DNA from 4 places in the Exiguobacterium sp. s56 genome. Region 3 is predicted to be linked to each of the others. Evidence: riboswitches for the same ligand, from Rfam matches in the RefSeq annotation. Region 3 holds a riboswitch; each other region holds the start of a gene.
The links. Region 3 has a riboswitch for thiamine pyrophosphate ahead of thiT (energy-coupled thiamine transporter ThiT). Riboswitches for the same ligand answer to the same signal wherever they lie in the genome.
Positions count from the first base shown of each region.

Region 1 (7,480 bases), on a different contig from region 3:
TTCGCCGAAGATTGGTGGGAAGACATGGTCGATTTAGCGAAAGACGACGATGTGATTTATACAGGTGCCATGATTGGGACGTATGAGGAAGAGATGGAACTTGTCGATGAGCAGTTGATTAAGCGCGGCGAGTTTCCGATGTTGTATTTCGGGCGAAAACTGATTGCCCACGGCGGTGAAATCGGCCTGCATGGCTACAATCATCAGTCGCTCGTCACGGCCGATGAACCGATTGATCCGACGTATGGATATATCCCGTGGAAAGATAAAGACGAGATGAAACGGTCGTTATTACAGGCCGAATCCGTATTTGCGAACTATTTCCCGGCCGAGACGCTCAAGTCATACGTCCCACCGTCGAACGCGCTCAACCGGACGGGAGTCGATGCGATTGCCGAGGCGTTGCCGGAACTTCGTACAATCGCCTCGCTCTACACCGGAGAACCGGAAAGCGGGGATTTCGTGCAAGAGTTCGAATTTGATGCGACGCACCCGAATCTCTATCATTTCCCGCGCGTGACGAGCGATTACGGGGAAGAGCGCGGCTCGATTTTTCAGATGGTCGATGCAATCGCCAACTTCGGCGTGTTTTCACACTTCATTCACCCGGATGATGTCATCGATCCAGACCGGGCCTTCGGACGGGACTGGGATACGATGTTCACGAGCCTGCGAAAAATCGTCCATGACGTGAGAGACCAATATCCGCATCTCGAAGCGTATACGCAACATTACGCGACCGAAAAGATGATCACCTACCAACAAGCTGATTTGAACGTCACGTTCGATGAGTCGACGGTCTATTTGGCCGGGGAAGGGCTCGTCAACCCGTCTCATTTTACGATTCGCCTGAAACCGGGCCAGTCACTCGAGACAGGAAAGTTTGATTTCGGGACGGTCGAGCAGTGGGAGGCCGACCGACCGCTCTATCTCGTCAAACTGACATCGGCGAACGCTGAGATCGACATCAAGGGGGAAGCGCAATGAAAATCGGACTTGTCTTAGAGGGCAGTTATCCGTACGTGAGCGGAGGCGTATCGAGCTGGACGCAGACGTTAATCGAGGCGATGCCCGAGGTGTCGTTTGAAATCATCTCGATTCAACCGACCGAGAAACGGCCAGAAGACATGAAATACGCGCTCCCTCCGAACGTCTCCGGCATCACCCATCTGTATTTGAACGACGTAGGTGAACGCGCGAGGGGACGATTGAAGTGGGGTGCCGACGACGAACAGAACGTGTCGGATTGGCTCATGTTAAGAAGCCCGAACCGGCAAGCGTTGCGACTACTCGGGAAAGAAGTGCCTTCGAGCGAGGCGTTTTTCGCGAGCGAGTTCTTTTGGCGCAACGTGAAGGCCGCCTACGCCGAAGAGATGAACGGCGGCTCGTTCATCGACTATTTCTGGATGTGGCAAAGCATGTACACCCCGATTTTGCGGGTGCTCCATCAGCCGCTCCCGAAAGTCGACCTCGTCCATTCCGTATCGACGGGTTATGCCGGGGTAGTCGCTTCCTACATGAAAGAGACGCAAGGGATCCCGTTCATCTTGACCGAGCATGGCATTTATTCCCGTGAACGCGAGGAAGAAATTTTACAGTCGTATTGGATTCCGGCGCCGTATAAGCCGAGATGGGTCCGGTTCTTCCACCACTTGTCCCGCGAGGCGTATAACGCGGCCGATGAAATTATCACCTTGTTCGAGCGGAATCGCGAATATCAGGAATGGATCGGCGCCCCGAGCGAGAAGACGAAAATTATCGCCAACGGGATTGCCGACCGACAAATCCAGGCGACGGTCAATCGTCCGGAGCACGACCTCTTTCAAATCGGTGCCATCGTCCGCCTCGTTCCCATCAAAGACTTGAAGACGATGATTTACGCCGCCAAGATTTTGCAGGAGCGGCATCGTCTGTTCAAACTGACAATCATGGGTCCACTCGACGAGGATGAAGAATATGCGGAAGAGTGCCGTCTGCTCATCGAACAGAGCGGATTGAGCGATTATGTCGAACTGGCCGGGAAAGTGGACGTCCAAACGTATTTGCCGACCTTTGATCTACTGCTCCTGACGAGCATCTCGGAAGGGCAGCCGCTCGCGATTCTCGAAGGCATGGCCGCCGGGATTCCGTGGGTCGCCACCGATGTCGGCGCCTGTTCCGAGCTTTTATACGGACGAGCGGATGACCCGTTTGGTCCGGCCGGTTTCATCGTGCCACCGGTTCATCCGGAAGCGGTCGCCGACAAAGTCGAATGGATGATGGATTACCCGCAGGAACGAATGCGGTTCGGCAAGAACGGACGGGAGCGGGTCCGCCAATATTATCGTCTCCAACAAGTCGTGGACCGCTATAAGGCTATCTATGAAGCGAGGAGGGAACAGTATGGCGGGCATCGGGTTTAAGTTACAGAAGTTGTTCCAAGAAGACTACTATTCGTCCCGGCTGAAGGCGTACACGTTCTCCGGCCTCGTCACATCCGGACCGTGGTTGATTGTCATCTTGGTCGTCGGTACGATTCAATGGTTGGCGTTCCAAATGCCGACGTTGTCGCTCGCCGAACGGACGCTCTTCATGATCTCGGTCTCGTACGCGTTCATCTTCTCGCAAATCTTGTTCAGTTTTCAACAGCTCGTCGTCACCCGATACGTGGCGGACTTGTTTTATGAGAAGAAGGCACATGAGATTTTCCCGGTATTCACCGGGATGCTCAAAGTGACGATTCTCGCTGCAGGCTTGCTGTATAGTATCTTTTGGCTATTGTCGCCGCTCGATTTTCTGTACAAACTGACGTTGTTCGTTTTATTCATGACGATTAACGTCATCTGGGTCATGTTTTTGTTTCTCAGTGCCGCCAAGTATTATCAAGCGGTGGCCTATAGCTTCCTGCTCGGTGGACTCATCTCGGTCGGGAGCGTCTATGCGATCAGCCGTCTCATGGTCGACCCGTCGAGTCTCGAGCTGTTGCTCGGTTTCACGGTCGGGATGATTGTGACGTTGTTCGGGTTATTCTTCGCGATGCTCCGGACGTTCCCACTCCGTTACGCGGTGAAAGAGTTCTCGTACTTCAAGTACTTCGACCGCTATCCGGACTTGTTCGCCATCGGCGTGTTGTACGTGCTCGGGATTTGGGTCACGAATTTCATCATCTGGTTCGGTGAAGGACGTGTCATCATCGCGGACTCGTTCCTGTTCAACCCGTATTATGATACGGCCATCTTCTGGTCGTACTTGACGATTATCCCGACGCAACTGTTGTTCGTCGTTGCCGTCGAGACCCGGTTTTATGAGCGCTACCGTACGTTTTATGGATTAATCAACTACGGCGGGGCACTCCATCAAATCGAGAAGGCGAAACAGACGATGACGTCCGTATTGAAAAATGAGTTGATTCGACTCGCACGGAGCCAAGGCGTGGTGACGCTGTTCGCCATCCTGATGGCGGGCGTGTTCGTCAGTTGGATTGGTGTCCCGGATGAGATCGGTCAAATCTTTCGGATGACGACGCTCGCGGCGTTCGCGAATGCGATGATTCTCATCTTGACGTTGTTGTTGCTCTATTTCGAGGACCGGCGCGGCGCGTTGTTCGTCAACATCTCGTTCTTCACGTTGAACGCGTTGTTCGCGTTACTGCTCTTGCCGCGCGGCATCGATTGGTACGGTGTCGGCTTTGCCGTCAGCACGACGATCACGTTCTTCTTGGCCGGCCTGCGTTTGATTTATTATATGGGCAAAGTCGATTATTACGTGTTCGCCGCGTCGAACCGTCGCAAGCTCGGCACCGAGCGGTTCTCGCAAATGGGGACGTTGTTGAACCGGCGCTTTTCGCGATAAAGGGTTTTCAGTACAGGGAAAGACTGATATGATGTGGTCGTAGACGACCGAATTTCATAATGTTTACCACTAGGGGAGTCGCGTGACGCGGCTGAGATGGACGAGGTCCAGACCCTTTGAACCTGATCTAGTTCACGCTAGCGTAGGGAAGTGGGCGAACCGATTGTTTTCGTACACTTTGTGTAAATCCGACGCCGCTTCCGTTATGGAAGGCGGCGTCTTTTTTGATTACAAAGGAGGAGAAAACATGACATTCACCGCACATTTACGACAAGAGGCCGATGCCTTGTTTCAAGCCAGCTTTGACCATCCGTTCGTCCGCGAGCTCGGAACGGGTGAACTCGACGAGGCGAAGTTTCGGCATTACGTCATGCAAGACTCGTATTATTTGAACCAGTTCTCGAAAGTACAGGCGAAAGGCGCGACACTCGCCCCGAACATGGAAGTGGCGAGCCGCTTTTTGACGCACGCGCTCCATACCATCGAAGCAGAGCATGCGCTTCACCGTGAGTTTTTCACCTTGCTCAACGTGACGGAGGCGGAGTGGGCGACGTTTGAGCCGGCCCCGACGGCTTACGCCTATGCGCTCCATATGCAACAGGCCGGTCCAACGCTCGGTGATGTGCTCGCGTCGATTTTGCCGTGCTATTGGGTTTATTACGAGATTGGCGAACGCATGAAAGACGCGACACCCGATCATCCGATTTATGCGACGTGGATTGCGACGTACGGGTCGGAATGGTTCCGCGACCTCGTCGAGGAACAGATTGAACGACTCGACGTGCTCGCTGGGCAGGCGACGGCGGAAGAACGCTTTCGGTATCAACAGTTGTTCTTGAAGAGTTGTTATTATGAACATGCGTTTTGGGAGATGGCGTGGACGCTCGAGTCGTGGGATTTACCGGCGGGGGTGACACGATGAAGCGCGACTTATGGGACAAAGTCAGAGCCGAACGGCCACTCATCCACAACATCACGAATATCGTCGTCGCCAACTTTTCAGCGAACGGGTTGCTCGCCATCGGGGCGGCCCCGGTCATGGCGTCAGCGGTTGAAGAAGTGGCCGAGATGGCGTCTTTAAGCGATGCGCTCGTGCTCAATATCGGTACACTCGATGCAATGACGGAACGTACGATGATTCGAGCCGGACAGGCGGCGAATCAAGCAGGTAGTCCGATCGTCTTCGATCCGGTTGGTGTCGGGGCGACCTCATTTCGGCGCGACGTCGCCCAGGCGATTCTGCAATCTGTCCGTGCGACGGTCATCCGTGGGAATGCCGGAGAAATCGCCACATTGATTGGTCTCGACGCGGCGGCGCGCGGCGTTGACGCCGGGGAAACGCGGGATGATTTGAATCACATCGCGCGTGAAGCGGCTAAGCGCTACAACTGTGTCGTTGCCGTGACCGGAGAGACGGATATCGTCAGTGACGGGGACGTGACGATTGAAATTAAAGGCGGCACTGGCGCGATGGCCCGGACGACAGGGACCGGTTGTTTACTGAGTGCGGTCGTCGGTGCGTTCCTTGCGGTCGAACGGGATGCGGTTACGGCCACGGCGACAGCGCTAGCCGGTTATGCCCGGTGCGGGGAACTCGCTACCGCTTTGGCCGACGGGCCGGGTGACTTCCCCGTTCACTTCTTGAATGAGCTCGGCAAGATGACGGCGGTCGAGTTGCCGAGTGACCGCATCGAGGTGGTGTCATGATACGGCAGCAAGTGTTGACGATTGCCGGTTCGGATTCGGGCGGTGGCGCTGGCATTCAAGCTGATTTGAAGACGTTTCAAGAGCTCGGTGTGTTCGGGACGAGTGTTTTGACGGCTGTCACGGCCCAAAACACGCGTGGGGTGCATGGGGTCGAGGCGGTGTCACCAGAACTCGTGACGCAACAACTCGATGCAATCGGTTCAGACTTTATGATTGCAGCGTGCAAGACCGGGATGTTGTTCGATGCGGCGCGCATCGAGGTGGTCGCTGACGGGGTGCGGCGTCACACATTCAATCGGCTCGTCGTTGACCCGGTCATGATTGCGAAAGGCGGGGCCTCGCTGCTTCAGGATTCGGCGGTCCAGGCGCTCAAGACATCCCTCTTGCCGCTCGCGACCGTCGTCACACCGAACGTGCCGGAAGCGGAAGTGTTGACGGGCATGACGATTCGGACGTTTGAAGACAGCATCGAAGCAGCAGAACGGATGTTAGCGTACGGTGTCCGTGCCGTTATTTTAAAAGGGGGACATCTCGATGGCGCAACTGCGGACGATTTGGTCATGACGGCGTCAGAGGCGTTCCTCCTGTCGGCCCCGCGCATCCAGACGAGTGACACGCATGGCACCGGTTGTACGTTCTCGGCAGCGCTCACGGCGGAACTGGCCAAAGGCCATTCTATCCTCGAGGCGACGGTGACCGCCAAGCGATTCATTCAAAGTGCCATCACGCATGGACTCGATATCGGTGCCGGACATGGACCGACGAATCACTGGGCGTATGCGACACATGGAGAGGCAGGTGTGACGCTTGAATCCATCACAACGAACCATCGCTGAGCAGTTGCGGCTCTACTTTATTTGCGGAACCGCGAACGCGGAAGACATGCTCCAGACGGTGGAAACGGCACTTCAATGTGGCGTGACATGTTTTCAATTTCGTGAAAAAGGTAAACATGCACTGTATGGGGATAAAAAAGAAGCGATGGCGAGAGCGTTGCAAACACTCTGCCGCTCATACGATGTTCCGTTCATCATCAATGATGACGTCGAACTAGCAGAGCGCATCGATGCCGACGGCGTGCATATCGGACAGGATGATGCCGAGGCCGCACGCGTTCGTAAGCGAATCGGCCCGAACAAATGGCTTGGTGTCTCGGTGCACACGCTCGAAGAAGTAGCGGCGGCCATCGAGCATGCGGATTATGTGGGCATCGGTCCGGTCTACCCGACGAATTCGAAAGAAGACGCCGGGGCAGTGAACGGGACGGTGCTCATCCGCCAAGTTCGAGCCTTGTATAGAGAGCTGCCAATCGTGGGGATTGGCGGCATCTCACCGGAACACGTTTCGATGATTCGGAACGACGGGGCGGACGGCGTCGCCGTCATCTCGGCCATCGCTTCTGCACCGGATGTGGCCATGGCCACACGGCGTTTCGCTTGTCTCTGAATTCAACTTGAGGAGGAAGACAGATGAACGTATTTGTAATAGGCGCGAATGGACAGATTGGAAAACAGCTCGTCGAACGATTGCACGAGGAAGGGAAGCATCAAGTCACGGCGATGGTGCGGAAACAAGAGCAACTCGACGACTTTACATCGAAAGGCTATCAAGCCGTATTAGGCGACCTCGAAGGTGACGTGTCGTCACTTGAACAGGCGATGTCTGGGATGGACGTGGTCATCTTTGCGGCCGGTTCGGGCGGTAGTACCGGAGCCGACAAGACGCTGTTAATCGATCTTGACGGCGCGGCGAAAAGTGTCGAGGCGGCTCAGGCGAACGGGAATGTAAAACAGTTCGTCATGGTCAGCGCCTTGAAGGCGGAAGATCGTTCGGCATGGCCGGAAGAGATGAAACCATACTATGTCGCGAAGCATCATGCCGATCGTTTGCTCGAGGAGAGCGGACTGACGTATACGATCGTTCGTCCGGGCGCCCTCACGGA
Region 1 is NZ_JACSLR010000009.1:64,250-71,729, forward strand. It holds gene KNP71_RS09855 (DUF2194 domain-containing protein) at 1-987, shown strand, start outside; gene pelF (GT4 family glycosyltransferase PelF) at 984-2,402, shown strand; gene pelG (exopolysaccharide Pel transporter PelG) at 2,383-3,831, shown strand; TPP riboswitch at 3,893-3,997, shown strand; gene tenA (thiaminase II) at 4,079-4,753, shown strand; gene thiM (hydroxyethylthiazole kinase) at 4,750-5,538, shown strand; gene thiD (bifunctional hydroxymethylpyrimidine kinase/phosphomethylpyrimidine kinase) at 5,538-6,374, shown strand; gene thiE (thiamine phosphate synthase) at 6,346-6,984, shown strand; gene KNP71_RS09890 (SDR family oxidoreductase) at 7,008-7,480, shown strand, end outside.
Region 1: another riboswitch for thiamine pyrophosphate. It lies ahead of tenA (thiaminase II); the one in region 3 lies ahead of thiT (energy-coupled thiamine transporter ThiT).

Region 2 (7,480 bases), on a different contig from region 3:
AAAACAAGCCGTCCCGATTACTTCGGGGCGGCTTGTTTGTCGTTTGGTGTGAAGTCGGACAGGGCGTCCTTCTCAATCATTGTATCGGATAAGCGAAGCTGTTCGGCGGCCTCGTCAATGTATGGTTCACATGCTTGAAGCGGTAAGTCATCACCGGTTTCGACCGAATAACACATGCCGCCACCGACCGGCTCTGTCAAATCCGGGACAAAATAGAGGTCGTCGTAGCGGAACGAGCCGTTCCGGAACACGGTCAAATTGGGCTCGTCGTCGAGGAGCGAACTTCCAAGCATGTACGTCGGTGTCATCCCGAGCAAATCGAGGATGGTCGGGGCCAAATCGACTTGACCGCCGCTCGCATTCACCGTCTGACCTCGTTCGAGTCCGGCCGGTTTGATGAATAACGGGACGGAACGGTCAAGCTGGAACAGGTCGACCGTGGAGTCGGCACCTGCTTTCACGGCCATCTCGTCACCGGCAGCGGTCAATCCGCTGTCGTGGTCGCCATAAAAGACGACCAAGGCGTCGTCCCACGTTCCGTTGGCTTTCAGTCGTTCAATCATGAGACCGACGGCGGCATCGGTGTAGTGGACGGTATGATAATAGTCTTGGAGGAGCGGGTCCTCGTATTCCGATAAATCCAACCGTTTCTCCTCGTCCGGAATCTCATACGGCGTATGGCTCGTCAACGCGACCATGAAGGAATAGAACGGCTCGTCCAACGTGTCCAAGTGGTCGACCGATGTCGTCAGGAACTCCTTGTCGCCGACGGCCATACCGATGACCGGATCGGCCGGATAATCGTCTTGGTGGAAGAAGTGATTGTAGCCAATCTGCTCATAGAAGTTGGCACGATTCCAAAACTCCTTGTCGAACGCATGCATCGCGGCCGTATCATAGCCGGCTCGTCGTAACTGCTCAGGCAAGGCGTCAAACGTGTTCGTCGCATACTGCGTGTATACCGACCCCGATTTGACAGGGTATAGCGAGGCGTTGACGGTGAATTCCGCATCAGACGTCCGTCCCTCGTGCGTCTGATGATAAAAATTCGGGAAATACAGCATCTCGTCGAGGAGCGCATTCAGATTCGGCGTCAGTTCTTGCCCGTTAACCGTCTGGCCGATTACGGACGCTTGGAACGACTCGAGTTGGACGACGATGACGTTCGTATCGGCTGTGGTCTCAACTGGTTCGGTCGCTAACGCTTCGATTTGGTTGCGCTCCCGTTCTGTCAGGTCGTCATCGAGATGAAGGGCGTCCTGAATGCCGCGGAATGCATCGAGGCCGTGATAGCCCCAAAAGCCGAGCTGATAATACTCGCGCATATTCGAAATCGAGCTTTTCCGGTGATCTGTTTCGGCGTAATGAACGACGGTCGGGACGGTAAAGACGATGAAGCCGATAAGAAAACCGGCGACCGCCAAACGGCGACCGAGACGTTTCGGTTCCGTGATGGGGTGTCGCTTCATATAGAGGAGGACAGCCGCGTAGACGAGCAAGTCCGTGAACAAGATGAAGTCGGGCGCTTGAATCAGTGTCAGAAAGCCGCCCCCGACGTCTCCCATCTGGCCGATATCAGACAGTAGGGCGGCCGACAGCAAGTTACCGAAATAGCGGTAGTACCAGACGTCCGAGATGAGGAGCGTGCTGTGCAGAAACAGCGACGCGAACAAAATCCAGCGGCGCGTCTGTTGTTTTATGAGTAGCGCCCAACTCGTCATCATCAAGATGGTCGCTAGATTGATGAACAAAAAGCGCAGGTCGAACGCGCTCGCCGTCAACAGACTGAATAGGAACAGCTTGGCGAGGGAGAGCGATAAGTAACTCCAATAATCGAGATATTTCATGAAAGGCCTCCAAACGTTACGGACAAAGTGTGTTCTCTGTCATGTACCTGTTCGAAGACGGCGAAAAACATGAGGGTGTGCGATTTTAGCAATAAAAAAAGCGAGGCAGCGCCTCACTTGATGACAAACGTGTCCCGGAGCTCGATAATCGTGCCTTCCGGGGCTTTTAGTTTACTTAAATATCCATCGACGACGAAGTAGATGTTCCCGCCGCGCTTTGGTAGGAACGTCACGCCAAGTGATTCTAGCCGTCTCACTTCCGCTTCGAGGTCATCGACATAAAGCGCGAAGTGGACCGGGCCGGCCACATGCTTCGAATACGGTGACAACGTCTCATCGACTTTCGCCGTTTGGAGCTCGATATAAAAATCACCGAGTTTAAGCCAGCTATTGAACGCGCGCGTATGAAAGTCGGGCGACTCCTGAACGAGCTCGAAGCCGAGCGCCTCATAAAATCGTTTGGATGCCTCATAGTCGGGCGTTTGGATGCAGAGATGGTGGATTTGTTTCATGATGTCACTCCTTTCTTTTAGTTTATCCAATCAACGTTCTGAACGGAACTTTTCTTCACGTGAGACGTATAGGACACCAAGGAGGGAATGATGATGAAAATCCAATACGAATTGACAGAAGACGACTATATCCGGTTCAACTTGAGCCATATTAAACGTTCGAAAACAGGAAAGCGGATGATCCTCTTACAGCGAATCATCGGACCACTTATCTTTTTAGGCGCTGCTTTCGTGCTGGCGACGTGGCTCCAAGAGACGGACTGGTGGCTATATGGCATATACGGGGTCGCGAGTATTCTTTGGTTCCTGTATTATCCGAAATACTTTGAACGGCATGTCCGGAAGCAGACGCGGCGTCTCATCGACGAACGCAGCAACGAAGGCATGATTGGTCCCCACACGATGGATTTGGAGGAGACTGGTCTGCGCGATTTAAATGAGTTCGGCGAGACGCGTGTGTCATGGGCAGGAATCAAGGAAGTCGTCGAGGAGGACGATTATGTGTATCTATACAACTCCTCGGTCAGCGCCTATATCTTGCCGAAGCGCGGACTGGACATGGAAGAGGTGCGCCGATGGCTGCCGATACGCTGACGATTCAACTTGTCGATGACACAAACCGGGAGGCTGTTGTCGCCTTGACCGTCGCTTCTGACCAAGCTCGCTTTATCGAAACAAACGCCGAATCGCTTCGCGAGATGGAAACCGATGTCAAATATGCGTGGCAGTGCTATGCGCTTTGTCGCGATGAGCATCCCGTCGGCTTCATGATGATTGGGGCCGAGAACAAGGTGGAGCGTTACATCTGGCTCGATCGATTTATGATCGATGTGACAGAGCAAGGGAAAGGCATCGGTTCAACATGTTTACAACTTACGATTCAGTGGATGAAAGAACGCTTCGATGTCGATGACCTCATCCTCAGTCTGCATCCGATGAACGAACCGGCGAAACGGTTCTATGCGAAGGGGGGATTTGTCGACAGTGGCCTGATTGATGAGGCGAACGGGGAAGAGATTTGGGTGTATCACGTCAAACAGGGACAGCCGTCATAAGTCGGCCGTCCCTGTTTTCGTCGTCGTTGAGCCTTGAACAGCACTGCCCGCTTTGAAAAAGAGAACGATCGCAGCCACTCCGAAAATCGAGATGAACACGTTTTGGAGCAGCACATCGACGAACATCGGCTCGCTGGAGAACGTGCCCGTCGCAATTTGAGCATTCCAGCGGGTGAACGTGGCGATGCGTTCAAGCGTGTACAAGAGACCGGACATGAACAGGCAAGCGGTGGCAGCCAGTAATAGCGTCAATCGATTCAAGACATGACCTCCTAGTATGTGTTATCCTGATTTTACCATTTTCTTTAGCGGGGGCAACTCCTATTTATCGTTTCACCGTGAGCGGTCGTAATTGCTTGACCCGAGCCAAGACGATCCAGCCGAGCACGGCCCCGGTCACACTCGACGCAAGGAAGGCCGGGAAGAAGAACAGCGCCCCGAACTCGCTCCCCATCAACACCTTGGCGTACGGGACGGCGACGAGCGAGGCGATGAGGCCGGTCCCGATGACTTCACCGAATGCGGCGAAGGCGACGCGGTTCGTCTTCATATAGAAGACCCCGGCCAAAAGCGCCCCAATCATACCTCCGGGAAAGGCCAAGAGCGACCCGGTACCGGTCATGACACGGACGATTCCGGTCACGAACGCAACGAGAACGGCCCCGATCGGCCCTACGGTGACGGCGGCGATGACGTTCACCATATGTTGAATCGGATAGGCACGGGCGACACCGGTCGGAATCGAGATGAACAGGGAACCGATGACGGCGATGGCGATGAGCATCGCCATCCAAGTGAGTTGTTGAATACGCATAGATAGTCTCCTTTCAAAATGAAAACGCCACTTCTCCAAGTGGAAAAGTGGCGTGGAAAGACAGACAAATCCCACACCACTTCCCTACGCTGGTATGAGCCAGATCAGGTTCGAAGGGTCCGGCGTATGCCGTCTCAGCCCGAAGGCTCCCCTAGTGGTCGTTTATTAACATGAGTATAGCATACCGTCATTTGACGCGGTCGAGCTTTCGCGGTCGGAACGTGACATAGGCGATGCCGACGAATAGGCCGTACAGCAAAAGGGAAAAGACGAGATTAATCAACCACGGGAGTGTCCCCATGAACACGGCGACGGACGCGTTTTGAAACCAGACGAGCGAGAGCGACAGCCCGACAAAGCTGAGAACGAGCGTTGTCCAAAAGCCGACAGCTCGGCGCTTGAACAGACGCCAAACGAGCAGCCCGATGATGAGACTGACGACGGCCGTCGCCCCTAAGTACATATACAAGATGGCATCGACCGGGTATGAGTAATATACAACGTCCATATCGTTTCCTCCTAGGAGATGATGAAAGAAAGGGTGAACAGGATGAGACAGGCAATCCCATGGCGTGACCGATCGTTTCGTGAACGGTTCGAACGATGGATTGAGGCAAACGTGCCGAATGCGAGGTGGCACGTGATCAAAGATACCGATTTGACGTACTTGCTTGTTGGCGCGCTCGATGAGGAACGTTACTACGCCAAAGCGGTGACCGATATCAGCCGCGGCGAGGCCGGATTGTCGGCGTTTCTGGCCGAGCGGCATCCTGATTTCGTGCCTGACGTCATCGCCATCGATTCAGCCCGGAACTGGTTGCTCATGCGAGACATCGGCGGAGAGGCGCTACGTGAACGACCGGACGTGAGTCGATACGAAGCGGCGTTGCGTCAATACGCACAGCTGCAGCGACAGGAGGTCGACCAGATCGAGACCTGCTTGTCTTACGGCATCCCGGACCGTCGACCGGCCAAGTTGAAGGGCGAAATTCGCACGTATTTACCTGAGCTCTGCGCCGGGCTCGAGCAATACAAAGCCGAGGCTATGCTCGCGCTTCAAGATGAATTGATCGCGATGTGCGATGAGCTGGCGATTGGGATGCCGATGAGTCTCGAGCACGGTGATTTACACGGCGGCAACATCTTCTGGCGGGAACGGACGAATGATTTGTGTATCCTCGACTGGGGCGACGCGACCGTCACGCATCCGTTTTTCAGCGTGCGCGTGTTTTGGAACGCGCTGTACGACTTATTGCCGGAAGAAGACGAGGTCGCCTGGTATGAACAGATTCAAACGATGCGTACGGTTTACTTGGAAGCGTGGAGCGGCGTCGCACCCAAGGACGTACTTTGGCGTCATCTATTGATCGCCGAAGAGCTCGGTTGCGTCTATCGTGCCTTGTCGTGGCATGTGTATGTGACGAGGTACCGGTACGATGTAGCTGAGTCGAGCGATAAGCCGGCGCAATGGCTCAATTTGCTACTCGAGTACCGGGACTTGAAACGACGTGTCCCATAAGTCATTCATGTTTCTCGAGTAGGTTTTCATAATCCGTCTCGCTCCAAAACAGCGGAGCAATCGACTCCGGCCCTTTGAAGATCTCACCGTCCCGGTCATAGACGATGGCGTAGCCACCCTCGACTTCAAAGACGATCAAATCGGCCTTCACTTCCTTGACCCCGTTTCCCGCGATGATAACGTTCTCGAGCGGATCGCGCGCCAGTTGTACGCCCCATTCGTTGAGCTCGACGATGAGCGCGGATGTGTAGGCGTGGCGATTATAGAGCGTCTGGAATTCATCTTCGGTCAGGATGACGTCCGTCGGTGGGGCACTCGTCCCATATTTCCGTTTTTCAATCTCTTCGACGAATTGAAGGAACGATGCTTCTTGCCAAAACAGCGGGGCGACCGACTCGGGACCGTTAGCGATGTCCCCGTTCTCGCTCTCATAGACGGTGGCGTACGTGCCGTCATCGAGTTTGAACGGATGAATATCGGCGTATGTATGCTGGATGCCGTCGCCGGCGATGACGACGTGCTCAAACGTCTCGCGGAACGGGGTGAGTCCATCGTTCTCGAGTGCCTTCAAGAGCGGCGGGACTTTTTCATATTGGTCGAAGACGTCTTTAAAATCTTCTCGCGTCCAAGCGGTGATGTCTTCGGACGACGGCTCATTTGTATCGGCTGGGACGATGGGTTGCTCAACGGAATCGGTGCACCCGGTCAGTAAAAACACACTGAATCCGAGTAGGCCTAGGCGTTTCATCAATCAAACCTCCTAAGAAAGTTACATTTTTTTCCTATTATCAATGAGCGTAGCATGTTTGCCAGTCATTGAGAACCCGGGTACTTTCTCGCTCAGGGTTGCCGCTTCAAGTAACGGTCGAGTGCCTCGTAAAATCGTTGTTGCTGCTCGAACGGGATGTCGCGATCGGATGCGGGACCATAACGAATCAGATGATAGAGCGAGGCATCGATATCCGTCAGCTCGATGCGTTCGAACCAGTCGACGACCGTCTCATTCGTTCGAAGCTTTAACTCAGGGGCGAGTGACGCGTTGAACGTGATCAGCCAATCCCTCAGTTCGATATTCGTGAGCATCGGGAACGTCCGTGCCTCAATCGATGTGTCCGCGTTGAGAGACAGTGGCGCAAAGGCATTCTGTCTACTAGAAAACGTGAATCCTTTCCCCCGCCGACGACGCAGCCATCTACGCACGCCATAGACGGTCAACACGATGGCGGCAAGGAAAGCGAACAATGTGCCGAGTCCGCCTGGGGCATCACCATTCCCGCTACCAAATTTGAATTTGAGCATGTCTTCCTTCACTTGCCGTTCCCCACCGTTTCCCTTCTCATCGGTAGAACCCAAATCAATACCACCTTTTGGTGGTGGGGCCTCTTCTGGCTTGCCCATTTCGATCACACTGATTGGAGCAGGTGTATGGATCGTTTGAAGCCAACTGAACGTCTCCTTGCTGACAAAGACGAACGTCACAACGAGACAAGCTGTCACAACAAGGAACCCTATAAATCGAGATGACCACTTCATCCTTTCCCTCCTTATCGGAATGTTCAGACTATTTATTGTCTATATTACCATAAACAGGTAAAATTCGAATAAGACATCTACCAACGGAGGGGAACGAAATGGAAATCGAAGCGGTCATCAAACAGTTGAATGAAGTGTATTTGGGGAAAGGTGAAGTCGTCCGGCTCTGCTGCACGGCGCTTCTCGCCGAAGGGCACATC
Region 2 is NZ_JACSLR010000009.1:19,954-27,433, forward strand. It holds gene KNP71_RS09560 (LTA synthase family protein) at 18-1,847, opposite strand; gene KNP71_RS09565 (VOC family protein) at 1,961-2,359, opposite strand; gene KNP71_RS09570 (YcxB family protein) at 2,453-2,953, shown strand; gene KNP71_RS09575 (GNAT family N-acetyltransferase) at 2,935-3,414, shown strand; gene KNP71_RS09580 (hypothetical protein) at 3,409-3,675, opposite strand; gene thiW (energy coupling factor transporter S component ThiW) at 3,740-4,228, opposite strand; TPP riboswitch at 4,293-4,391, opposite strand; gene KNP71_RS09590 (hypothetical protein) at 4,416-4,736, opposite strand; gene KNP71_RS09595 (aminoglycoside phosphotransferase family protein) at 4,779-5,747, shown strand; gene KNP71_RS09600 (hypothetical protein) at 5,749-6,495, opposite strand; gene KNP71_RS09605 (hypothetical protein) at 6,588-7,280, opposite strand; gene KNP71_RS09610 (AAA family ATPase) at 7,379-7,480, shown strand, end outside.
Region 2: another riboswitch for thiamine pyrophosphate. It lies ahead of thiW (energy coupling factor transporter S component ThiW); the one in region 3 lies ahead of thiT (energy-coupled thiamine transporter ThiT).

Region 3 (7,480 bases):
TCAATGAGCGCATCCATGACCGGTGCATGTGGTTTCTCAAGTTCTTTGCCTTCGAGGCTAGCGAGGAACCCTTCATAAATGACGAGCAAGCCTTGGCCGCCTGAATCGACGACGCCGACTTCTTTTAAGACCGGCAATAAGTCCGGTGTCCGTTCGAGTGAAGCTTTCGCTTCGACAATCACGAGTTCCATGAACTCGTTGAAGTCGCTCGTCGACTCTGAAGCACGGAGCGCTTCGTCGGCCGCTTCACGAGCAACCGTCAAAATCGTTCCTTCAACCGGTTTCATAACCGCCTTGTATGCCGTATCGACGCCACGTTTCAACGCTTCGGCGAAATCGACTGTCGACACTTCTGTCTTGCCTTCGATTGCTTTACCGAAACCACGGAACAACTGGCTCAAAATAACGCCCGAGTTCCCACGTGCCCCCATCAAGAGACCGCGTGCAAACTTCGATGAGACGTCAGCGATATTCGCCGAGTTGAGTGCGGCCACTTCTTTCGCACCCGATGTCATCGTCAAATTCATGTTCGTCCCCGTATCGCCGTCCGGCACCGGGAAGACGTTAAGCGAATCTACATAATCCGCATTCTGGCTCAAGTTGGCTGCACCGTTCGCGACCATGTTCGCGAACACCAATCCATCTAAACGTTTTAAACCCACACCAAATCCTCCTTCGTTCTCGTCAGTCATTCGTCAGACGAACGCCTTGTACGAATATGTTTACCGACGAAACGTTTAATCCTAAAGTTTCACCGAGCGTGTATTTTACACGGCTTTGCACGTTGTATGCGACTTCCGACACTTTCGTCCCGTAGCTTACAATGATGTGCATGTCGATATGTACGTCTTCTCCATCTTGACGTACGACAACGCCTCGGGCGTAGTTTTCACGTTTCAATAGTTCTGCGATCCCGTCTTTCAATTGAGCTTGAGACGCCATTCCCACAACGCCGAAACATTCCATCGCCGCACCGCCTGCGAGTGTCGCGACCACGTCGTTCGTGATGTCAATATTGCCATATGTTGTCTTCATTTCAATTGCCATATGGAGTAGCCTCCTTTATTCGGAATGATTCCTTCACTACATTCTACAATAAGTACCTAGTTATTAAAAGAACCTGCTCCATAAACTCGGTCAATTGTAGCCGTAACCCTCATTCATTATTAAAATCCTTTCCAGTAATGTCAAGTTTTTTTCTTGTCATCCTATGATTTTCTAGTTGCATCGTGAAAAAACCCGTGCTAATATAAACGAGTGTCTATTAGGACGAACCCACATAAAAAAGGAGGGGAAACGCATGGCACGTAAATGCTACGTAACAGGTAAATCACCTAAATCAGGTAACAACCGTTCGCACGCACTCAACAAGACAAAACGCACTTGGGGTGTAAACGTACAAAAAGTTCGTATTCTCGTTGACGGTAAACCTAAACGAGTTTGGGTTTCAGCTCGCGCTCTTAAATCAGGTCTCGTTGAACGCGTATAATTTTTATACACGAACGAAATAAATCCCAGCGGCATTCGCCGATGGGATTTTTTTGTGTTCATTTTTTGATAGACAGCACGAGCACCATACCGTCGTGCACGATCAAGTCCGCCGCTTCATCGTCCCATTCGTTCGAGATGGTGAGCGCCTCATGGCTGACGACATCGTGACGGTCGAGCGGATATTTGACGCCGCGGATGGTCACGTTCGCCTGCTTCCATGGGATGAGCGACAAATAGTGACCGTCTTGACGCGGGAGTTCATAGCGTCCCGACCCGACGAGTCGTACCGTCTGCCCTGCCGTGACGAGACGCATCTCAGGATACGCCTCGAGCAGACCGATATTGCTGAGCGTCATATCGAGCCGGCCGCCGAGCGCACCGTAGACGAGCATTTCCGTCGCGCCATGCCCCCGTGCCGCCTCGAGAGCGATCTCGAGGTCGGTCACATCTTTCTCAGATGGATAACGGACGGCGTCGATCGGCACTTCGCCCGTGAAGGAGTCGAAATCGCCGACGACGAGATCTGGGTTCAGCCCGTGGTTCAACAGTGTCTCGTACCCCCCATCGACGCCGATGATGTAATCGACGTCACGCGGGAGTCCCGAGATTGGTTCCGGGCTGGCCGCCACAATCAACACCCGCATTAGCGGACGTCCCGGGTCGCGAGCGTCGCGAAGCGCGGTGCCGAGACGAACAAGAGGACGAGGACGACGGCCGACACGAGGAAGGACGGGAGCATGTACGTCATGTTATAGGCGAACGAGTAGGCGACGACCGGACCTTCCGCGTATTCGGCGAAGAAGACGATCCCCGACAAGACGTGGGCCCCGTAACGAAGCAGTGAACCGAGGAGCGCGCCGAGCACCAAATAAACGACGAGCGTCTTTTTCGCCTCATCCTTGGCGGCTCGTTTCACTTGACCAGCGAACAGCCCCGCCATCCCGACGACACCGTAAGCGAACGTGTAGTCGAGCAGGAACTGGACCGGCGTGAAGATATAGGCCCCGAACAGCAGTTGCAGCGTTCCGACAAGTGCACCGGTCGCAAGTCCGCCTTTCAAACCGTGACGATACGCCATGACGAAAATCGGCAACATCGCCAAGCTGATTGACCCGCCTTGCGGCATCCGGAACGGGATGAGCAAATCAAAAATCAAACCGAGTGCGGCGAACAATGAGATTTCAATGAGCGCCTGTAATTTTAAACGTTGTTTCATCTATTTCCCTCCTTAAAATATGAGCGAACGACAAAAAGCAGCATGACGTAAACGCCATGCTGCTATCGAGTAGCAACGTGCATTTTCGCCACATCCCTACGTCCGTGTGAACGGAACAGGTTCAAAGGGTTAGCGTATGCCTCTCAGCCACAGAATGTGACACCCCTTGCGACAATATTTGTTGTTCTATGGACGATTATACACGAGATGCGTTGCGAATGCTATCGATTGCGTCTTTATAGCTCGGCTCGTTATAGATGGCCGAGCCGGCCACGAGCACGTCAGCACCGGCATCGATACATAATTTCGCAGTCTCCGCGTTGACGCCTCCGTCAATCTCGATTTCAAAGTCGAGACGGCGCGCTTGGCGCATCTCGTTCAACGCCGCGATTTTCGGCACGACCGATTCGATGAACTTCTGACCCCCAAAGCCAGGGTTCACCGTCATGAGAAGTACCATGTCGACGTCACCGAGCACGTGTTCAATCAATGACAGCGGCGTATGCGGGTTGAGAACGACGCCACACTTGGCTCCGGCCGCCTTAATTTGTTGAAGCACGCGATGCAAATGGTTCGTCGCTTCGACGTGGACGGTGACGATGTCCGCTCCCGCCTTGATGAAGTCTTCGACGAAGCGCTCCGGTTGGTCGATCATCAAGTGGACGTCTAACACCATGTCCGACTTCTTCCGTAAGCTCGCGAGCACCGGGAGACCGATCGAGATGTTCGGGACGAATTGACCGTCCATGACGTCAAAATGGATATAATCCGCGCCGGCCTCTTGGACCGCCTTCACTTCTGCCTCTAGGTTGGCGAAGTCCGCCGCTAAAATCGAGGGTGCAATTTTAATCATGTCAGTACCTCCGTTGTCTATCGTTTAACTCTGCCATAAACGTAACATAATTCTCATAACGGGTGGAAGCGATTTCTCCCGCCTCGACGGCCGCTTTGACGGCACAACCCGGTTCGTTCAAATGGGCACAGCCTCGGAACTTACAGTCGTCATGCCGCTCGACGAACTCAGGGAAGCACCAGCGCATCTCCTCGACTTCGAGTTCTTCTGGGAACTCGAGGCTTGAGAAACCAGGCGTGTCAGCGACGAGCCCGTCAGCGAGCGTGATGAGCGTGACGTGACGCGTCGTGTGCTTGCCTCGGCCGAGCGACTTCGAGATTTTCCCGGTCGCGAGTTCTAGTTCCGGCGCGACCGCGTTCAAGAGCGAACTCTTGCCAACTCCGGTCTGTCCGGCAAACACGCTCGTCTTCTCTTTAAACGACCCACGAATTTGTTCAATCCCCGACCCGGTCTCCGTCGACGTCTCGATGACCTCATAGCCGATTGACCGATATAAGGCCGCTGCCGCTTGAATCGTTTCGAGTTCCGACTCCGTCAACAAGTCCATTTTCGTTAAGACAATAATCGGATGGACTTGCTTCGATTCGATTAAGACGAGGAAACGGTCGAGCAGATGGAACGAGAACGCCGGTTCCTTGACCGAGAACAGCAAGAACGCTTGATCGATGTTAGCGATCGGCGGGCGGACGAGATGGTTCGACCGCTCATCGACGGCCAAGATATAGCCTGTGCCGTCCCCTTGGTCTTGAATATCGACATCGTCGCCGACGACCGGCGAGATGTTCCGGTTGCGGAAATTGCCGCGGGCGCGACAACGGATCTCTTGTTTCTCTTCCGTCATGACATCATAAAACCCGCCTTGTAATCGAATAATCGTACCTTTCATCCTATGACCTCCTTAGAAAAAGAGGCGACGCGCGCGCCACCTCTTCATTGTGAATCTTTTGCTTGTGCGTACGTCACCGTATCCGTCCGGACGACTTCCCCGTCGACTTCGATCGTCGCGGTTCCGACTTCGTCCGGTGCAATGACGAGCGTATACGAGTAAGTCGTCGTCTCCGTTATCTTATCACGCAACACTTCGACTTCGCCACGGGCGTCTACCGTCCGAATGACGACCTCGAGTGCCACAGGTTCTTCGCCTTCAGCAGGCGGATCGATTTCGACGTTGACTTCCCGTTCAATCGAGACGTCGGTCGGTTCGACCCCTTGCGACACGATGACGGTCAATTCCGTCCCCGGGTCGACGGCTGTTCCAGCCGTCGGTAACTGACGAATGATTTGGTTGGCGGGCACGCTCGTTGAATACTCGTCTCGTTTGACGATTTTCAAGCTATTCTGTTCGGCGTACGTCGTCGCTTCCTCAAACGTATACCCGGCTAAATTGGCGAGTTCGACTTTATTGCTACCGGTCGAGACGACGAGCGTCACCGTCTCTTCAGACGGGACGACCTCGTTGTCCGGAGCAATCGACTGGGAGATGACATCGCCGCTGTCGACCGTCTCCGACGCCTCGGATTGAATTTCGATATCCGCAAAGTCGAGGTCTTTGAGCGTCCGCTCGGCCGCCGACTGAGACAATCCTTCGACGTCCGGCATCGCGACCGTCTCTTTCCCGGCCGACACGACAATCGTCACGGTCGTTCCGCGTTTCGGTTTCCGACCGGCTTGCGGTGTCTGCGAAATGACGTCGCCAGCGGCGATGTTATCGCTCGCCCGCTCTGTCGCTTCGACGACAAAACCGGCTGTTTCGAGTTCGGTCGTCGCTTCGTCGTTCGTCATCCCGACGACGTCTGGCACGACGGCACGGGACATCTCATCGGCGATGACATATGCCCCGATTCCGCCGCCAATCAACAAGAAGAGGAGTAGGAGCCAAAGCCACCACTTCTTCTTCCGTTTCGGCTTCGGGTTCGCTGTCTCAGGTTCGGTCGGTGCGACCGGTTGTTCCGGTGTCTCTTTGACGTTCGGTTCGTCCGGGACGACCGGTGACATGACGAGCGTCTGATCGAATGCGTCCTGTTCCGTACTGAGGCGTTTCGGTTCGTTCGCACGTTCCGGGTCGAGCGCCGTCATGCAATCCTTCTTAAAGGCGGCGACCGATGTGTGACGGGCGCCCGGTGATTTCGCCAGCGCCTGCATGATGCAGTTCTCAAGCGCTTGCGGGATGTTCGGGTTCAAATCCATCGGTCGAATCGGGTCGTCTTGCAAATGTTGAAGTGCGACGGCGACTGGCGTCTCCCCGATGAACGGAACGCGTCCGGTCACGAGTTCATACAGGACGGCACCGAGTGAATAAATATCTGACTTCTCATCGGCGAACTTTCCGCGCGCCTGTTCTGGAGAAAAGTAATGGACCGAGCCGAGCACTGACATCGTATGGGTCAGCGTCGCGTTCGACATGGCCACCGCAATCCCAAAGTCCGTCACTTTGACGTTGCCGCTCTGATCGATCATCATATTTTGCGGTTTGATGTCCCGATGAATGATTCGATTCGCATGGGCATGGTCGATGGCATCACAAATCTGTCCCATGATGCGAAGCGCCTCGTCGACAGATATGTACTCTTCTTGCAAATATTGTTTGAGCGTCATCCCATCGACGTGTTCCATGACGATGTAATAGATGTCACGCTCGTCTCCGACGTCGTAGATGGCGACGATATTCGGATGGTTCAGACTAGTCGCCGCGTGGGCTTCCCGTTCGAACCGGCGTATAAATTGTTCGTTATGCGAGAATTCAGATCGCAACACCTTGATGGCGACGGTTCGGTTTAAAATCTCATCGTGAGCCCGGTAGACATTTGCCATGCCGCCGCTGCCGATTTGCTGTTCGATCCGATAACGATCGTTGATTCGTTCTCCACTTCGCATCGGATTCATCCTCTCTTTCTATCTGTGAACTGGACGAGGGCAACGGTGATGTTGTCACTCCCACCCAAACGGTTGGCTTGATCGATCAATTGATCCGCCTTGACGTCCGCCGAGACGGGACGTTTCAAGACTTGCTTGATCTCCTCATCAGTCAAATGAGTCGTCAAGCCGTCCGTACAGATTAAAATCGTGTCAAACTCGGGTTCGGCAAACACTTGCAGATCAGGTTCGACATGCTCATTCGAGCCGATTGAACGGGTGATAATGTTACGTTTCGGATGGACGCGCATCTCTTCCTCGGTCAATTCGCCGAGTTGTTTCAACACGTTCACGTAGGAATGATCTTCCGTCAATTGCTGCAGCTTATCATCTCGCAAGGCATATACACGACTATCCCCGACGTGGACGATGACGATCGTCTCGTCGTGCCAACAGACACCGGCAATCGTCGTCCCCATCATGAGGAGGTTGGCTTGTTTCGAGAAATCGAGCACTTGATCATTGGCCAGTTCCACGTTTTGGCGGAACCAATTCTCCATCTCCATCGGCGAGGCCGGAAGCGTCGAGAAGGCACGGCGAAACTGCTCGATGACGAGCTGACTCGCGACCTCCCCGGCTTCATGTCCCCCCATCCCGTCGGCCACGAGAGCAATTCCGGCATGTTCGTCCCCTAAAATCAAGACGGCATCCTCGTTCTGTGCTCTCACTTGGCCTCGGTCGGTTCGGTATGCTAATTCCATCTTCGTGATTACCTCGTTTCTTGTTCGCGCTCCTTCGCTCGAAGCTGCCCACAAGCCGCATCGATATCCGAACCTTGTTCGCGACGAATCGTCACGTTCACTTTTCGATCTTTGAGCACTTTTTCAAAGGCAAAAATTTGTTTACGTGGTGTGCGGACGTAATCGCGCTCGAGCACGTGGTTGACTGGAATCAAGTTGACGTGGCATTTGACGCCTTTCAACAAGTCAGCGAGTTGATGCGCGTGTTCTTCCGTGTCGTTAACCCCGCCGAATAAACCGTATTCGAACGTGATGCGGCGACCGCTC
Region 3 is NZ_JACSLR010000001.1:269,491-276,970, reverse strand. It holds gene KNP71_RS01430 (DAK2 domain-containing protein) at 1-662, opposite strand, end outside; gene KNP71_RS01425 (Asp23/Gls24 family envelope stress response protein) at 685-1,047, opposite strand; gene rpmB (50S ribosomal protein L28) at 1,301-1,489, shown strand; gene KNP71_RS01415 (thiamine diphosphokinase) at 1,548-2,135, opposite strand; gene thiT (energy-coupled thiamine transporter ThiT) at 2,135-2,707, opposite strand; TPP riboswitch at 2,784-2,884, opposite strand; gene rpe (ribulose-phosphate 3-epimerase) at 2,904-3,560, opposite strand; gene rsgA (ribosome small subunit-dependent GTPase A) at 3,562-4,446, opposite strand; gene pknB (Stk1 family PASTA domain-containing Ser/Thr kinase) at 4,491-6,434, opposite strand; gene KNP71_RS01390 (Stp1/IreP family PP2C-type Ser/Thr phosphatase) at 6,440-7,174, opposite strand; gene rlmN (dual-specificity RNA methyltransferase RlmN) at 7,183-7,480, opposite strand, start outside.

Region 4 (7,480 bases), on a different contig from region 3:
GACTGAACCAAACACATGTTTCGAACTCGATATCGAGACCGCCCATCGCGGATATAAAGAAGGAACGTTCACGGCGCGTGACGTGACGGCCTATTATTTGACTCGAATCGCCCAGTTGAACGATAAGCTGAGAGCGGTCATTCAAGTGAACCCGGACGCCTTGTTCGAGGCCGAGGCGGCCGACCGGGCGTTTCGACGAGGTGACCGCTTGCCGTTGCTCGGCATCCCGGTGTTGATTAAAGACAATGTCGAGACGGCCGGATTGATGAAGACGACGGCCGGGGCCGTCGCCCTCGCGCATCACTTCGCCGGCCGGGACGCCCATCTCGTCCAAAGCCTGCGCGCGAGCGGGGCCATCATCCTCGGGAAAGCGAACTTGTCCGAATGGGCCAACTTTTTGACCGAGGGCATGCCGAACGGCTGGAGTGGGGTCGGTGGCCAGACGCTCAATCCATATGGGGACAAGCTCGATGTCGGAGGGTCGAGTTCAGGTTCGGCGTCAGCGGTCGCGGCCAACTTGACGTTGCTCGCCGTCGGCAGCGAGACGAGCGGCTCGATTATCCACCCGAGCGTCCATAACGGAATCGTTGGTATCAAACCGACCGTCGGGTTGATTAGCCGCAGCGGCATCATCCCGATCTCCCGGTCGCAAGACACGGCCGGCCCGATGGCACGGACACTCCGGGATGCGGTGCTCGCCCTTGAGGCGATGGTCGGGGAAGATCCCGCTGACCCAGCGACGGCGCATCTTCCGGCCGGTCCGCCTTACCGGACTTGTCTCGATGAGCGGCAAGCAGTCGGGATGCGTGTCGGCGTCGTCAAGACCGATTTGTCGGAAGAAGAGCAGGTGCTCTACGACGAAGCAATCGCATTGCTGAAACAGAGCGGCATCGAGGTCGTCACCGTCGAACTGCCGTCGAAAGCAGGGCTCGACCAAGGGGATATCCTGTATCATGAGTTCAAGCTCGGAATCGAGGCGTATCTCGCCTCGACGAAGCTCCCGTATGAGACGTTGTCGGATTTGATTAATTGGAACAACAGTCATCCGGAGACGATTCCGCACGGACAGAAGACGTTCGAGAAAGCGAACGAACAATCGGGTCGCTTGATTGAGGACGCCTATTTGATGCGCCGCCTCGACGACGTCTATCACGCCAAGACGGACGGCATCGACCGATTGTTGGCCGAGCAGGAACTTCATGCGCTCGTCTTGCCGCATGACCACAATTATGACATGGCGGCGAAAGCCGGCCATCCGACCGTCACGATCCCGTATCGCTTGAAGGCGAGCGGGGCCCCGTTCGGTCTATCATTCACCGGGACGAGCTATGCCGAACGCGACTTGATTCGTCTCGCCTATGCGTTCGAGCGTCACGTGACACGTCCCGTCCCACCGTTATAAGAACGTTGCACCGGTCGTCCACGTCCGCTACAATGGTACGTATGTGGATTGAAGAAAGGACAGATAGCAATGAAACCATCTATATACGGGCTGACATTCGATCAGCTGACGGAAGCGTGCGTCTCTTGGGGATACAGCGCCTTCCACGCTAGACAAATCTGGGACTCGCTCTATATCGACCGAGTCAAGCACATCGAGGACATCTCGGTACGGGCCGAGGTACGTGAGGCGCTCGCCGCCGAATACGTCATCTCGACGCAAGACCTGTTCGTCAAACAAGAAGCGGGCGACGGGACGGTCAAATTTTTACTTAAACTGCATGACGGACACTATATCGAGACGGTGCTCATGCGTCACAAATACGGACGTTCGGTCTGTGTGACGACGCAAGTCGGCTGCAACATCGGCTGTAGCTTCTGTGCGAGCGGTCTCTTGAAGAAGACGCGCGATTTGACGGCCGGCGAAGTCGTCGAACAGATCATGACCGTGCAACATTATTTGGACGAGGTCGGGGAAGGTGCCCGCGTCAGTCATATCGTCGTCATGGGAATCGGGGAACCGTTCGATAACTTCGATAACTTGGTCGATTTCCTCCGTGTCGTCAAAGACGAACGCGGACTCGCCATCGCACCGCGTAAAATCAACGTGTCGACGAGCGGTCTCGCCGACAAGATTTACAAATTCGCGGACCTCGATCTTCGCATCAATTTGGCGCTGTCACTCCACGCCCCGAACGATGCGTTGCGGACGCAAATCATGAAAATCAACCGGGCGTTCCCGCTCGACAAGCTCATGCCGGCCATCCGTTATTACGTCGAGAAGACGAACAAACGCATCACGTTCGAATATATTCTCTTATCGAAAGTGAACGATTTGCCGGAGCACGCCGAGGAACTCGCCGACTTGATTGACGATATTAAAGACAAGTCATACGTCAACTTGATTCCGTACAATCCGGTCAACGAGCATATTCAGTATGAGCGGAGCACGTCTGAGGACATCATGGCGTTTTATGACGTCTTGAAGAAGCGGGGCATCAATACCGGTGTCCGTCTCGAGCACGGGACTGATATCGATGCGGCCTGTGGCCAGTTGCGCAGCAAGCATATGAATGTCGAAGGCGCAAAATGACAGGGACTCCTTGAATCTCATGATTCAAGGAGTTTTTTTGTCTTCTGCCCTAGAAGGATGCCGGCCCGGTTCAATATTTTTCTTCCGAGCGGTTGCTATTTTGGGAAATGTTGAATAGAGATTGCCCCCTCAGGGAATAGTCACTTGAAATCAATGTAGAGAGTGGAGGCAATTCAATGGAGACAGTAAACGCTGCGTTATGGATTCGAGTTCGAAATACGCTTGGGGAAGGCCCGTGTTGGGATGCGGAACTGAAACGCTTCTATTGGGTCGATATCGAGGGACATACACTTTGGTGGTACGATGAGAAGGAAGATGAATTGTCGTCGTTCGATATGGGACAACAGATCGGGTTCGCGGTCCCGAAAGTGACGGACGGCGTCGTCGTCGGCTTGAAAGACGGGATTTATGAGTGGGACGAGACGTCAAAAGAGCTCGATAAAATCGTCGAACTCGACGACCCGGAAGGAAAGCTCCGCTTCAATGACGGGAAAGCCGACCCGTACGGACGCATCTTCGCCGGCACGCTCCATCTTGAAGACGAGGCGGAACAAGCGACACTATACCGCCTGAATCGCGACGGCACGACCGAGGTCATGTTGAGCGAGTTGACATTATCGAACGGACTGACATGGTCACCCGACCATTCGACGTTCTATCATATCGATACACCGACCGAGACGGTCCGTAAATACGCCTTTGACTTGAAGACGGGTACGCTCGGCGAAGGGGAGGCCATCATCGATTTCACCGTCGAGGAAGGATTCCCGGACGGCATGACGTCCGATGAGGAAGGGTTCTTATGGATTGCACACTTCGCCGGCGGCCGCGTCTCGCGCTGGAACCCGGAGACGGGTGAAAAAGTGCTCGAGGTGCTCGTGCCGGCCCCGAACGTCACATCGTGCTGTTTCGTCGGTGACGACTTGAACCAACTCGCCATCACGACGGCTCGTGAAGGAATGGATGACGAGGCACTCAAAGCCCATCCGGACGCGGGGTCGGTCTTTAAAATCGATACAGACGTGAAAGGGATGCCGCTCTATCGGTTTGGACGATAAGGAGGTAAAGAGATGGTGAAGCGATTGCTCGTTCGTGCAGGCATCGGTTTGGCACTCGCGGCAGTGGCCCGGGTCGGGATTCAAAAACTATTGGATTCGAACCAGGAAGACGACCACACGTATTTGAATCCGCGCTGGGATGAGGCCCCGAGTGTCGATGCCGATAAGGATGAGGATGAGGTCGGTCTGACGCAACTCGATTCGATTTATCGGGCCGAGTGGCAAGCGAACACGTATCCCCGCTCCGAGGCGGAACGCAAGGCGTTGGAAGAATAGGGAAAGGAACACGTCCGGGAACGGGCGTGTTTTTTCTTGACAAGACAAAGGTGACCCGTCATTATCTAAAGAGTAATGATTACGATTTAGGAGTGAAGATACATGAAACGAATTCCAATCACGGTGCTGTCCGGTTATTTAGGGAGCGGCAAGACGACGTTGATGAATCATCTGTTGAACAATCGGTCCGGCAAGAAATATGCGGTCATCGTCAACGACATGAGCGAGTTGAACATCGACGAACGATTGATCGAGCAGAACGGTTTCTCGCGGACGGACGAAAAATTGGTCGAGCTATCGAACGGCTGCATCTGTTGCACGCTCCGTGAGGACCTGCTCGAAGCGGTACAGGACATCACGAACGACCGTGAGCTCGACGGGATTATCATCGAGTCATCTGGCATCTCAGAACCGATTCCGGTCGCTCAAACGTTTACATACGCCGATGACGCCCTTGGCATCGACTTGACGAGCCGTGTCTATATCGATGCGATGGTGACGGTCGTCGATGCGTATCGGTTCTTGAAAGATTTCAACTCGGGCGAGTCGCTTCATGAACGGAAGCAGGCCATCGATGAGACGGACGTCCGCGAGGTCGTCGACCTGCTTGTCGACCAAATCGAGTTCGCGGACATCATCGTCTTGAACAAGGCGGACCGCGTGACCGAGACAGAACTCGGTGAGATGGCCGGGCTGTTGAAGGCGCTCAATCCAACCGCCAAACTGTTGACGTCAGTTTACGCGAACGTGGAGTTGACGGAGCTGTTGGACGTCAATCTTTTCGATTTCGAGCAGGCGATGCACGCCGCCGGCTGGATTCAAGAACTAGAGGCCGAGACACACACACCAGAGACGGAGGAATACGGCATCAGTTCGTTCGTCTATCGCCGCCGCCGTCCGTTTCATCCGGAGCGGCTCCACGCCTGGATCGAGGCGTTCCCGGATCAAGTCGTCCGCGCCAAAGGTTTCTTATGGATCGCCTCCCGGAACGACATCGCCTGCCTGTTCTCGCAAGCGGGGTACGCATCGACGCTCGAACACGCGGGACGTTGGCTCGCGACGCTGCCGGAGGAAGAGCGGAGTCTCATGTTCACGGCAGAACCTGAGCTCGCCGCCGACTACGTCGAGCCGTACGGGGACCGTCAGACGGAGCTCGTCTTGATCGGGCAGCGGATGGAGCGTGCGGTCATCGAGGCCGGACTCGACGCGTGTCTGTTGACGGATGAGGAGATGGCGCTCGATTGGACGACGTTGCAGGACACGCTTCCGGGGAACGGTATCGTGACTTTCACATAAACCGTTTACAAATTCGGAGCGGTCGTCTATACTTCTCGTTGCATAGATAACCGCATACATTGGACTACACTAGGGGTGCTTCGGCTGAGATGTGAGCATGGCTCCAATCCCTTATGACTCGATCCGGGTAATACCGGCGTGAGGAAGTGTGGCACTTTTTCTAATGGATTATTACATTGGACGAGTGGCCGCATTCTCATGGATGCGGCTTTTTTGTGTACATACAATAAGGGGGAATAGAACATGAACAACCAATGTGGTACGAGTCCGATCGTCGGATTCCGCTTTACGCTGAGCCCAATGACATCTGATTTTGTGAGTGTCATCAAAGGGGCATTGAAAGAGACGAACTTGCAAAACGTTTGGCGGCATACCGATGACGTCTCGACGGTCATCCGGGGACGCAGTGAGCATGTGTTCGACGTGGCCAAAGCCGTCTTGTCACATGCGTCGAAGAACGGGGAACATATGTCGATGAGCGGGACGTTCTCGGTCGGCTGCCCAGGCGACACGGCAGGAGACAACCTGCTCGACGTGACGACTGATCCTGTGAACGGTCCGGTATCGACCCAGTACGTCTCTTCCCAGTTCGCCCTCTATCCGCTCGGGGACGCGAAGTATATGGACATCATCTACGAAGAAATTGCCTTTGCGAAAGAGCGTGGCGTCTTCAATGACTCGATGCATTACGCCTCGGGCATTCACGGCGACATCGAACCGGTGTTTTCATTTTACGAGGCGACGTTCGACCGGGTCCGTGCGAAGACGAGCCACGTCGTCATGACGGTGACGTTCAGCGTGAACAGCCCGTCACACGAGGGACAACAGCATGCTTAAGTCGTGGAAGTTAAAAGAAATCGTCTTGTTGGCCATTTTATCGGTCGTGTTCGCTGTCGTCTATTTGGCGTTCGTCCATGTCGGGAATCTATGGGCTGGCTTGATTGGACCGATCGCGTACGAATGGATTTTTGGGATTTGGTTCATCGTCTCGATTATTGCGGCTTATATCATCCGCCGACCTGGCGCCGCATTCTTGTCCGAAGTGCTTGCGGCGACGATTGAGATGATGATTGGTAACGCGATTGGACCTCGTATTATTTTAGTCGGGATCATTCAAGGACTTGGTGCTGAAGCAGCGTTTGCGGTCACGAGCTACAAGCGATATGACCTTTGGGTGCTCATGCTGGCCGGATTTGGTGCAGCTGCGACTAGTTTCGCGTATACGTACGTCATGGGTGGACTCGCTGCCCTCAGTCCGACATACGTGGCGACGATGTTCGCGTTACGAGCGACGAGCGGGATGCTCATTGCCGGTCTGGGAGGTAAGATTTTAAGCGACTTGTTGCTTCGGACGGGTGCGCTCGAAGGGTATGCCATCGCGCGTCAGGGACGTGTGCATGGTTGAGGCAGAACAGCTGTCATTCCGCTATCCGGAAAAACAGCGCGAAGTATTGACGGATATCACGCTTCAATTAACGGCTGGGAGGACACTCATCACGGGGGCGAGCGGGTCGGGAAAATCGACATTGTTCTCTTTGTTGAATCGTCTGTATCCGGATAACTGCGATGGCATCGTGACAGGCAAATTACACTTGTTTGACCGCTCTTATGATACGTATGCAGCTGGTGAGGTGAATCGTCGTGTCGGAACGGTGTTTCAAGATCCTGACAGTCAGTTCGTCATGCAGACGGTCGAGGAGGAATTGATTTTCACACTCGAAAATTTTGCCGTGGCGAGGGACGAGATGATGGCGCGTGTGGCCAAGATTTTAGCGGAATTGCAGTTGACCGATTATCGTGACCGAGTCATTCATGACCTGTCAGGTGGTGAAAAGCAACAAATCGCTGTCGCCTGTGCTTTGATCGGGAAGCCGGAATGGCTACTGCTCGATGAGCCGCTCGCGCACCTTGATCCCGAGACATCAACCCGTTTCGTTCAGTGGCTCGACAACGTCGCACAGACGGTAAACGTTGTCGTCATCGAGCATCGACCCTTCCTATGGGGCGGGTTCTTCGACAGAGAAGTGGAACTCGTGAACGGACGCATCAACTATGACGGACCGTTCGTTGCCCGCCCGGATTATACGTTCTCTCCGGTTGAAGTGATACAAGGAAATACTATTTTATTTCACGTACCGCAATTGAAACGAAAAACATTCAACCTAGCAACGAGCAAGCTGACCGTCGCCGAGGGTGATCTCATTGCCGTACTTGGTCGAAACGGCAGTGGCAAATCGACTTGGCTCAAGAGCCTTGCCCGCGAACATCAAGAAGTGGGACTCGTCCCACAATCTCCGGCTCATCTATTTATCACGAG
Region 4 is NZ_JACSLR010000002.1:4,845-12,324, reverse strand. It holds gene KNP71_RS02990 (amidase family protein) at 1-1,402, shown strand, start outside; gene rlmN (dual-specificity RNA methyltransferase RlmN) at 1,472-2,533, shown strand; gene KNP71_RS02980 (SMP-30/gluconolactonase/LRE family protein) at 2,710-3,591, shown strand; gene KNP71_RS02975 (hypothetical protein) at 3,604-3,867, shown strand; gene KNP71_RS02970 (GTP-binding protein) at 3,970-5,163, shown strand; TPP riboswitch at 5,225-5,325, shown strand; gene KNP71_RS02965 (YkoF family thiamine/hydroxymethylpyrimidine-binding protein) at 5,407-6,000, shown strand; gene KNP71_RS02960 (ECF transporter S component) at 5,993-6,568, shown strand; gene KNP71_RS02955 (ABC transporter ATP-binding protein) at 6,561-7,480, shown strand, end outside.
Region 4: another riboswitch for thiamine pyrophosphate. It lies ahead of KNP71_RS02965 (YkoF family thiamine/hydroxymethylpyrimidine-binding protein); the one in region 3 lies ahead of thiT (energy-coupled thiamine transporter ThiT).